One region of the Streptomyces sp. NPDC014656 genome, then DNA from elsewhere that is predicted to be linked to it. Evidence: riboswitches for the same ligand, from Rfam matches in the RefSeq annotation. Region 1 holds a riboswitch; the other holds the start of a gene.
What was found. Region 1 has a riboswitch for glycine ahead of gcvP (aminomethyl-transferring glycine dehydrogenase). Riboswitches for the same ligand answer to the same signal wherever they lie in the genome.
Positions count from the first base shown of each region.

Region 2: linked by a shared signal. The riboswitch ahead of gcvT (glycine cleavage system aminomethyltransferase GcvT) and the one ahead of gcvP (aminomethyl-transferring glycine dehydrogenase) in region 1 are both predicted to bind glycine.

Region 1 is NZ_JBIBZN010000017.1:10,066-13,463, reverse strand. It holds gene gcvP (aminomethyl-transferring glycine dehydrogenase) at 1-2,083, opposite strand, end outside; glycine riboswitch at 2,263-2,362, opposite strand; gene ACF1ED_RS30580 (PRC-barrel domain-containing protein) at 2,476-2,847, shown strand; gene ACF1ED_RS30575 (DNA polymerase IV) at 2,965-3,398, opposite strand, start outside.
Region 2 is NZ_JBIBZN010000002.1:68,121-71,518, forward strand. It holds gene ACF1ED_RS04200 (enhanced serine sensitivity protein SseB) at 1-339, opposite strand, end outside; gene ACF1ED_RS04205 (AAA family ATPase) at 440-1,099, opposite strand; glycine riboswitch at 1,276-1,375, shown strand; gene gcvT (glycine cleavage system aminomethyltransferase GcvT) at 1,537-2,652, shown strand; gene gcvH (glycine cleavage system protein GcvH) at 2,730-3,107, shown strand; gene glyA (serine hydroxymethyltransferase) at 3,132-3,398, shown strand, end outside.

The sequences.
Region 1 (3,398 bases):
GCTTGGCGAGGCCGACCAGGGCGTTGAGGTTGGCGCCGTCGACGTACACCTGGCCGCCGGCCTCGTGCACGGCCGCGCAGATGTCGGCGACGTGCTCCTCGAAGACGCCGTGCGTCGACGGGTAGGTGATCATCAGCACGGAGAGCTCGTCACGGTGCTGCTCGATCTTGGCGCGCAGGTCCTCGACGTCGACCTCGCCGTCCTCGGCGGTCTTCACGACGACGACCTTCATGCCGGCCATCACCGCGGAGGCGGCGTTGGTGCCGTGCGCGGAGGACGGGATGAGGCAGACGGTGCGCTGCTCGTCGCCGTTGGCGCGGTGGTAGGCGCGGACCGCGAGGAGACCGGCCAGCTCGCCCTGCGAACCGGCGTTCGGCTGGATCGAGACCTTGTCGTAGCCGGTGACCTCGGCCAGGCGCTCCTCCAGCTCGGTGATGAGCGTGACGTAGCCCTGGGCCTGGTCGATCGGCGCGAAGGGGTGGATCTGGCCGAACTCGGGCCAGGTCACCGGCTCCATCTCGGTGGTCGCGTTCAGCTTCATGGTGCAGGAGCCGAGCGGGATCATGCCGCGGTCGAGCGCGTAGTCGCGGTCGGAGAGGCGGCGCAGGTAGCGCAGCATCGCGGTCTCGGAGCGGTGCGCGTGGAAGACCGGGTGGGTCAGGTACGCGTCGGAGCGCAGCAGGCCGGCCGGGATGCCGTCCTCGGTGGCGGCGTCCAGCGCCTCGACGTCGCCGGTCACGCCGAAGGCGGCCCAGACGGCGGCGAGCTGCTCGCGGCCGGTGGTCTCGTCGCAGGAGACCGAGACCCGGTCGGCGTCCACGCGGTACAGGTTGACGCCGGCCTCGCGGGCGGCGGCGACGACGGCGTCGGCACGGCCCGGCACGCGGGCGGTGAGCGTGTCGAAGAAGGCGCCCTGGGTGAGCTCGACGCCCCCGGCGGTCAGACCGGCGGCGAGGATCGCGGCGTACCGGTGGGTGCGCTGCGCGATCTGCTTCAGGCCGTCCGGGCCGTGGTAGACGGCGTACATGCCGGCCATGACGGCGAGGAGCACCTGGGCGGTGCAGATGTTGCTGGTGGCCTTCTCGCGGCGGATGTGCTGCTCGCGGGTCTGCAGGGCGAGGCGGTACGCCTTGTTGCCGTCGGCGTCGACGGAGACGCCGACGAGGCGGCCGGGCAGGGAGCGGGCGTGCTTGTCCTGGACGGCCATGTAGCCGGCGTGCGGGCCGCCGAAGCCCATCGGGACGCCGAAGCGCTGGGTGGTGCCGACGGCGATGTCGGCGCCGAGCGAGCCGGGCGAGACGAGCAGGGTGAGCGCGAGCAGGTCGGCGGCGACGGTCACGATCGCGCCGAGCTCGTGGGCGGCGTCGATCAGCGGCTTGATGTCGCGGACGCCGCCGGAGGCACCGGGGTACTGGAGGAGCACGCCGAAGACGCCGCGCTCGGCGATCTCGGCCGGGATGCCCTCGGAGAGGTCGGCGACGACCACCTCGACGCCGGTCGGCTCGGCGCGGGTCTCGATGACGGCGATGGTCTGCGGCAGGGCGTCGGCGTCGACGAGGAAGACGCCGTTCTTCACCTTGCCGACGCGGCGCGAGAGCGACATGGCCTCGGCGGCGGCGGTGCCCTCGTCGAGGAGGGAGGCGCCGGAGGTCGGCAGGCCGGTGAGGTCGGCGACCATCGTCTGGAAGTTGAGCAGCGCCTCCAGGCGGCCCTGCGAGATCTCCGGCTGGTAGGGCGTGTACGCCGTGTACCAGGCCGGGTTCTCCATGACGTTGCGGAGGATGACCGGCGGCGTGAAGGTGCCGTAGTAGCCGAGGCCGATCATCGGGGCGAGGACCTCGTTGCGACCGGCGAGGGCGCGCAGCTCGGCGAGGACCTCGGCCTCGGTGCGGGCACCGGGCAGGTCCAGCGCCTCGGCGTTCTTGATGACGTCCGGCACCGCGGCGGCCGTCAGCTCGTCGAGGGAGCCGTATCCGACCTGCGCGAGCATCTTGGCCCGCGCCTCGGCGTCGGGTCCGATGTGCCGCTGCTCGAAAGGGATGCCCTGTTCGAGCTCGGAGAGCGGGGTGCGGTTGGCGGTCATGATGCGGGGGCCTCCTGGTCGTCACGACCTGCGAGGGGCACCACGGCGCGGGTGCCCGGACGGCCTCCCCCTCTGTCATCTCAACCTGAGAGCTTCACCGGCACGCCCGTGGGCACGCCGGCTTTCACCGTCGGTGAGGGCGGGTGCCGTCGGACTCCCGCCCTGCTTTCCAGAGTGACCTCGCCCGCGCGGTACCGGGTGCCTGAGAGATTCCGGGGAGGATTTGCTCCTTCGGCGCCACCGGAAACCCTCTCCGATGGACTCTCCCGCACGGTGTCGACAGCCACAGCCAGCCTACCAGCGCGGTTGTCGCCCTCATCGCTCAAGTGGCCGACATCCCAGTTGTGCACTTTCGTAGGGGTGTAGAGCAGTTGCGACCAGTTGGAGGGACCGTGCAGACCGACATCGATCCGCGCAGCCTGATCGGCCGCAAGGCGTTCGACCGGAACGGACACAAGATCGGAACCGTGGACGAGGTGTACCTGGACGACGCGACCGGCGTCCCCGAGTGGGCGGCCGTCCGCACCGGCCTGTTCAGCAGGGACGCCTTCGTCCCGCTGGAGCCCAGCGAACTGGCCGACGACGGCCTCCACATCCCCTTCGAACGCTCCCTCATCAAGGACGCGCCGGACTTCGGCGTGGGCCGCCACCTCTCCCCCGAGCAGGAGCTCCAGCTCTACCGCCACTACGAGCTGACGCTGCCGCCCCCGCCGGCGCAGATCCCCGACTTCGGGCGGCTGGCCGGCCAGGACGACGCGGCCTAGGAGAACGCGACGCGGGAAAGAACGCGGCACGGGACGCCCCGCCCCGGAGAAACCCGCGCAGAGCCCTCCCGACGCCCCCGGAAGGGCTCACCCACCCGCCCGGACACCCCCGGGGGGTCACGCGCCCGTGCGGACGGCCGGGGCGGCCCCCTCCGCCCCCGTCACCCCGCCGGGCACCAGCGGCAGCGGATCCGCGGGCTCCAGCTCCGGATCGTCCACCGCGAAGGTCCGCACCCGCCCCGGAGCCGTACTCCCCGGCTCCTCGAAGCGGACGGTGACCCGGCCGAGCCCGCTGCCCTGCACCCACCCCGCCCCGAGGACCGCGTGCCGCACGTCGTGCCCCGGGGCCCACCGCCGCGTCGCGGGTCCGGTGGCCGTCGGCGGCGCGTCGGCCGGGTACCCGGAGACCTCCTCCGGCCCGCTCTCCCCCACGTCCGCGGCCACGGCGGCACCCGGCGCCCCGGCACCCTCACCCGCACCCGCACCCGCACCCGCACCCGCCCCGGCGTCCCCCACCGCCGCCCCGCCCCCGGTCCCCGCCCCGGCCTGCG
Region 2 (3,398 bases), on a different contig from region 1:
CAGCGGGACGCCGACGACCCCGCCGGGGTTCACGGCGATGCCGAGCTGCGGGGGCAGACCGCGGGCGAAGTCACGGGCGGGGGCGACGGTGAAGGACATGTGGTCGCCGACGCAGGCGAGGAACTGCTCCTGGGAGCTGTAGACGGGGACGTAGGCCGCCCCGCCGATCTCCATGGTGGCGAGGTCCAGGTCGGGGCTGTCGGGTCCGCCGCCGTTGGGCAGCGGGACCCAGACGGGGCTGCGGCCGAGCACCTCGATGAGCCGGCCTCCGGCCGCGGGCTGCCCGAGCGCGGCGGCCAGCGCCTCCTCCAGCTCGTTGCCCGGCCACGTCACGTCCACGGTGGTTCCGTCCCCTTCTCGTACGGCCCTGGTCCCGGCCGTCCCGCAGCACCCTAACGCCGCCCCGCCCCGGCTGTGACCAGAACCCGGTGGGCGGACCTCACGCCGGGGTGCGGAAGCCGATGCGGCGCAGGGCGGTCGCGGCGTCCCGGTCGAGGAGGGTGGCGGAGGCGCAGCCGCGCGGCAGCCGGCCCGACTCGACCGCGCCGACGAGCCGGCCGACGGCCCTGCGGTGCCGGGCGAAGGCGTACGCCGACACCCCCCGGCCCCGCTCGCGCTGGCCGTCCCGCGCGGTGTCCGGATCGACGTCGAGGAGGACCAGGTGGAGGGCGCGGCCGCGCCGGGCGGCGGAGCGGGCGAGCCAGCCGCGGACCCAGGACTGGGTGCCGCAGTCGTGGACGACGACCCCGGCGCCGGAGCGCAGGGCCCGGTACAGCCCGGCGTAGTGCGCGATCCGGACCAGCGGGCGGTAGAGGGCGTACGGCAGGAGGCGGGGCATCCGGGCCTCCCAGCGCTCCCGGGCGTCCTGCGAGTCGATGCCGCGGCCCTCGGCGGCCCGCCGCAGCAGGGTGGACTTGCCGCTGCCGGGCAGGCCGGAGACGACCACGACGTCGCCGGCGGCGAAGGTGAGGGCGCGCGGGCCGCGCCCTCCCCGCTCGCGCAGGTCCCGCACGACGCGCCCGCGCCCGCGGGTCCGGGCGCGGGCCCGCTGGGCCGGTATGGCGTCGCCGGCGAAGACGCCGGTGTGCTGGATCCTCATCGCTGCTCTCCCCCTGTCGGGACCCCGGGAGGCGTACCGGGAGACCTCACGGAGACCCTTGCCCACGAAGTGTAAAGAAACGGTAATCCGAGACAAGCGATTTGCGGCGCCGACACCGCGTGCGATGATGTGCGCGCCAGGCGCGAGCAGCGCCCCACAACCGCATACCGGCCGCTCGAATCCGCGCGGGAGAGTTCCGGACGGCCTCGGCCGTCCGGGCGCCGAAGGAGCAAGACCCTCCCTTGAATCTCTCAGGCCCCGTACCGCGTGGATGAGGCAGATCTGAAAAGCGGGACACCCCTGTGTCCCCACCCAAGGTGCAAGCCGGGGATGCCCCCGGTGAACCTCTCAGGTTCCATGACAGATGGGGAGGACGTCCTCGCCCGTCATGTGTTTTCGTCACCGATCACGCCCTTGGGACCCGGGAGCCACCTTCCATGAGCACTGCCCCCCGCCTGACCGCCCTCGATGCCCTGCATCGTTCGCTGGGCGCGACCATGACCGACTTCGCGGGCTGGGACATGCCGCTGCGGTACGCCAGTGAGCGCGACGAGCACAACGCCGTCCGCACCCGGGCCGGCCTCTTCGACCTCTCCCACATGGGCGAGATCACGGTCACCGGCCCGCAGGCCGTCGACCTGCTGGACTACGCGCTGGTCGGCAACATCTCCACGGTGGGCAACGGCCGCGCCCGCTACACGATGATCTGCCAGGAGGACGGCGGCATCCTCGACGACCTGATCGTCTACCGCCTCGGCGAGACCGAGTACATGGTCGTCGCCAACGCCTCCAACGCCCAGATCGTGCTGGACGCGCTCGTGGCCCGGTCCGAAGGCTTCGACGCCGAGGTCCGCGACGACCGCGACGCCTACGCCCTGATCGCGGTCCAGGGCCCGGAGTCCCCCGGCATCCTGAAGTCGGTCACCGACGCCGACCTGGACGGGCTGAAGTACTACGCCGGCCTGCCCGGCACGGTCGCCGGCGTGCCGGCCCTGATCGCCCGGACCGGCTACACCGGCGAGGACGGCTTCGAGCTGTTCCTGAAGCCGGAGCACGCGGAGGGCGTCTGGAAGGCGCTGACCGAGGCGGGCGCGGGCGTCGGCCTGATCCCCTGCGGCCTGTCCTGCCGCGACACGCTCCGCCTGGAGGCGGGCATGCCGCTGTACGGCCACGAGCTGACCACCGCCCTCACCCCCTTCGACGCGGGCCTGGGCCGGGTCGTGAAGTTCGAGAAGCCGGGCGACTTCGTCGGGCGCGAGGCGCTGGAGGCCGCCGCCGGGCGCGCCGAGACCGCCCCGCCGCGCAAGCTGGTCGGCCTGGTCGCCGAGGGCCGCCGCGTCCCGCGCGCCGGCTTCCAGGTCGTCGCCGGCGGCGAGGTCGTCGGCGAGATCACCTCGGGCGCGCCGTCCCCGACCCTCGGGAAGCCGATCGCGATGGCGTACGTCGACGCGGCGCACGCCGCGCCCGGCACCGCGGGTGTAGGTGTGGACATCCGCGGCACCCACGAGCCCTACGAGGTCGTGGCGCTGCCGTTCTACAAGCGCCAGAAGTGACGCATCCGTCTCGTCCGGCGTCTCACCCCGCAAGACCCACGTACATCAGTACTCCCCCGATCCAGGAGAATCAGGTCATGAGCAACCCCCAGCAGCTTCGCTACAGCAAGGAGCACGAGTGGCTGACGGACGCCGTTGACGGCGTCGCGACCGTCGGCATCACCGAGCACGCGGCGAACGCGCTCGGCGACATCGTGTACGTCCAGCTCCCCGAGGTCGGCGCCACCGTCACCGCGGGCGAGGAGTGCGGCGAGCTGGAGTCGACCAAGTCCGTGAGCGAGCTGTACTCCCCGGTGACGGGTGAGGTCGTCGAGGCGAACCAGGACGTCGTGGACGACCCGTCGCTGGTGAACTCCGCTCCGTTCGAGGGCGGCTGGCTGTTCAAGGTGCGCCTCACGGCCGAGCAGGACGACCTGCTCTCCGCCGACGAGTACACCGCCTTCACCGCAGGCTGACCGAGACCCCCTAGGGATCGCTTCATGTCGCTTCTGAACACTCCCCTCCACGAGCTGGACCCGGACGTCGCCGCCGCCGTCGACGCCGAGCTCCGCCGCCAGCAGTCCACCCTCGAGATGATCGCCTCGGAGAACTTCGCTCCGGTCGCGGTCATGGAGGCCCAGGGCTCCGTCCTCACCAACAAGTACGCCGAGGGCTACCCGGGCCGCCGCTACTACGGCGGCTGCGAGCACGTCGACGTGGCCGAGCAGATCGCGATCGACCGGATCAAGGACCTGTTCGGCGCCGAG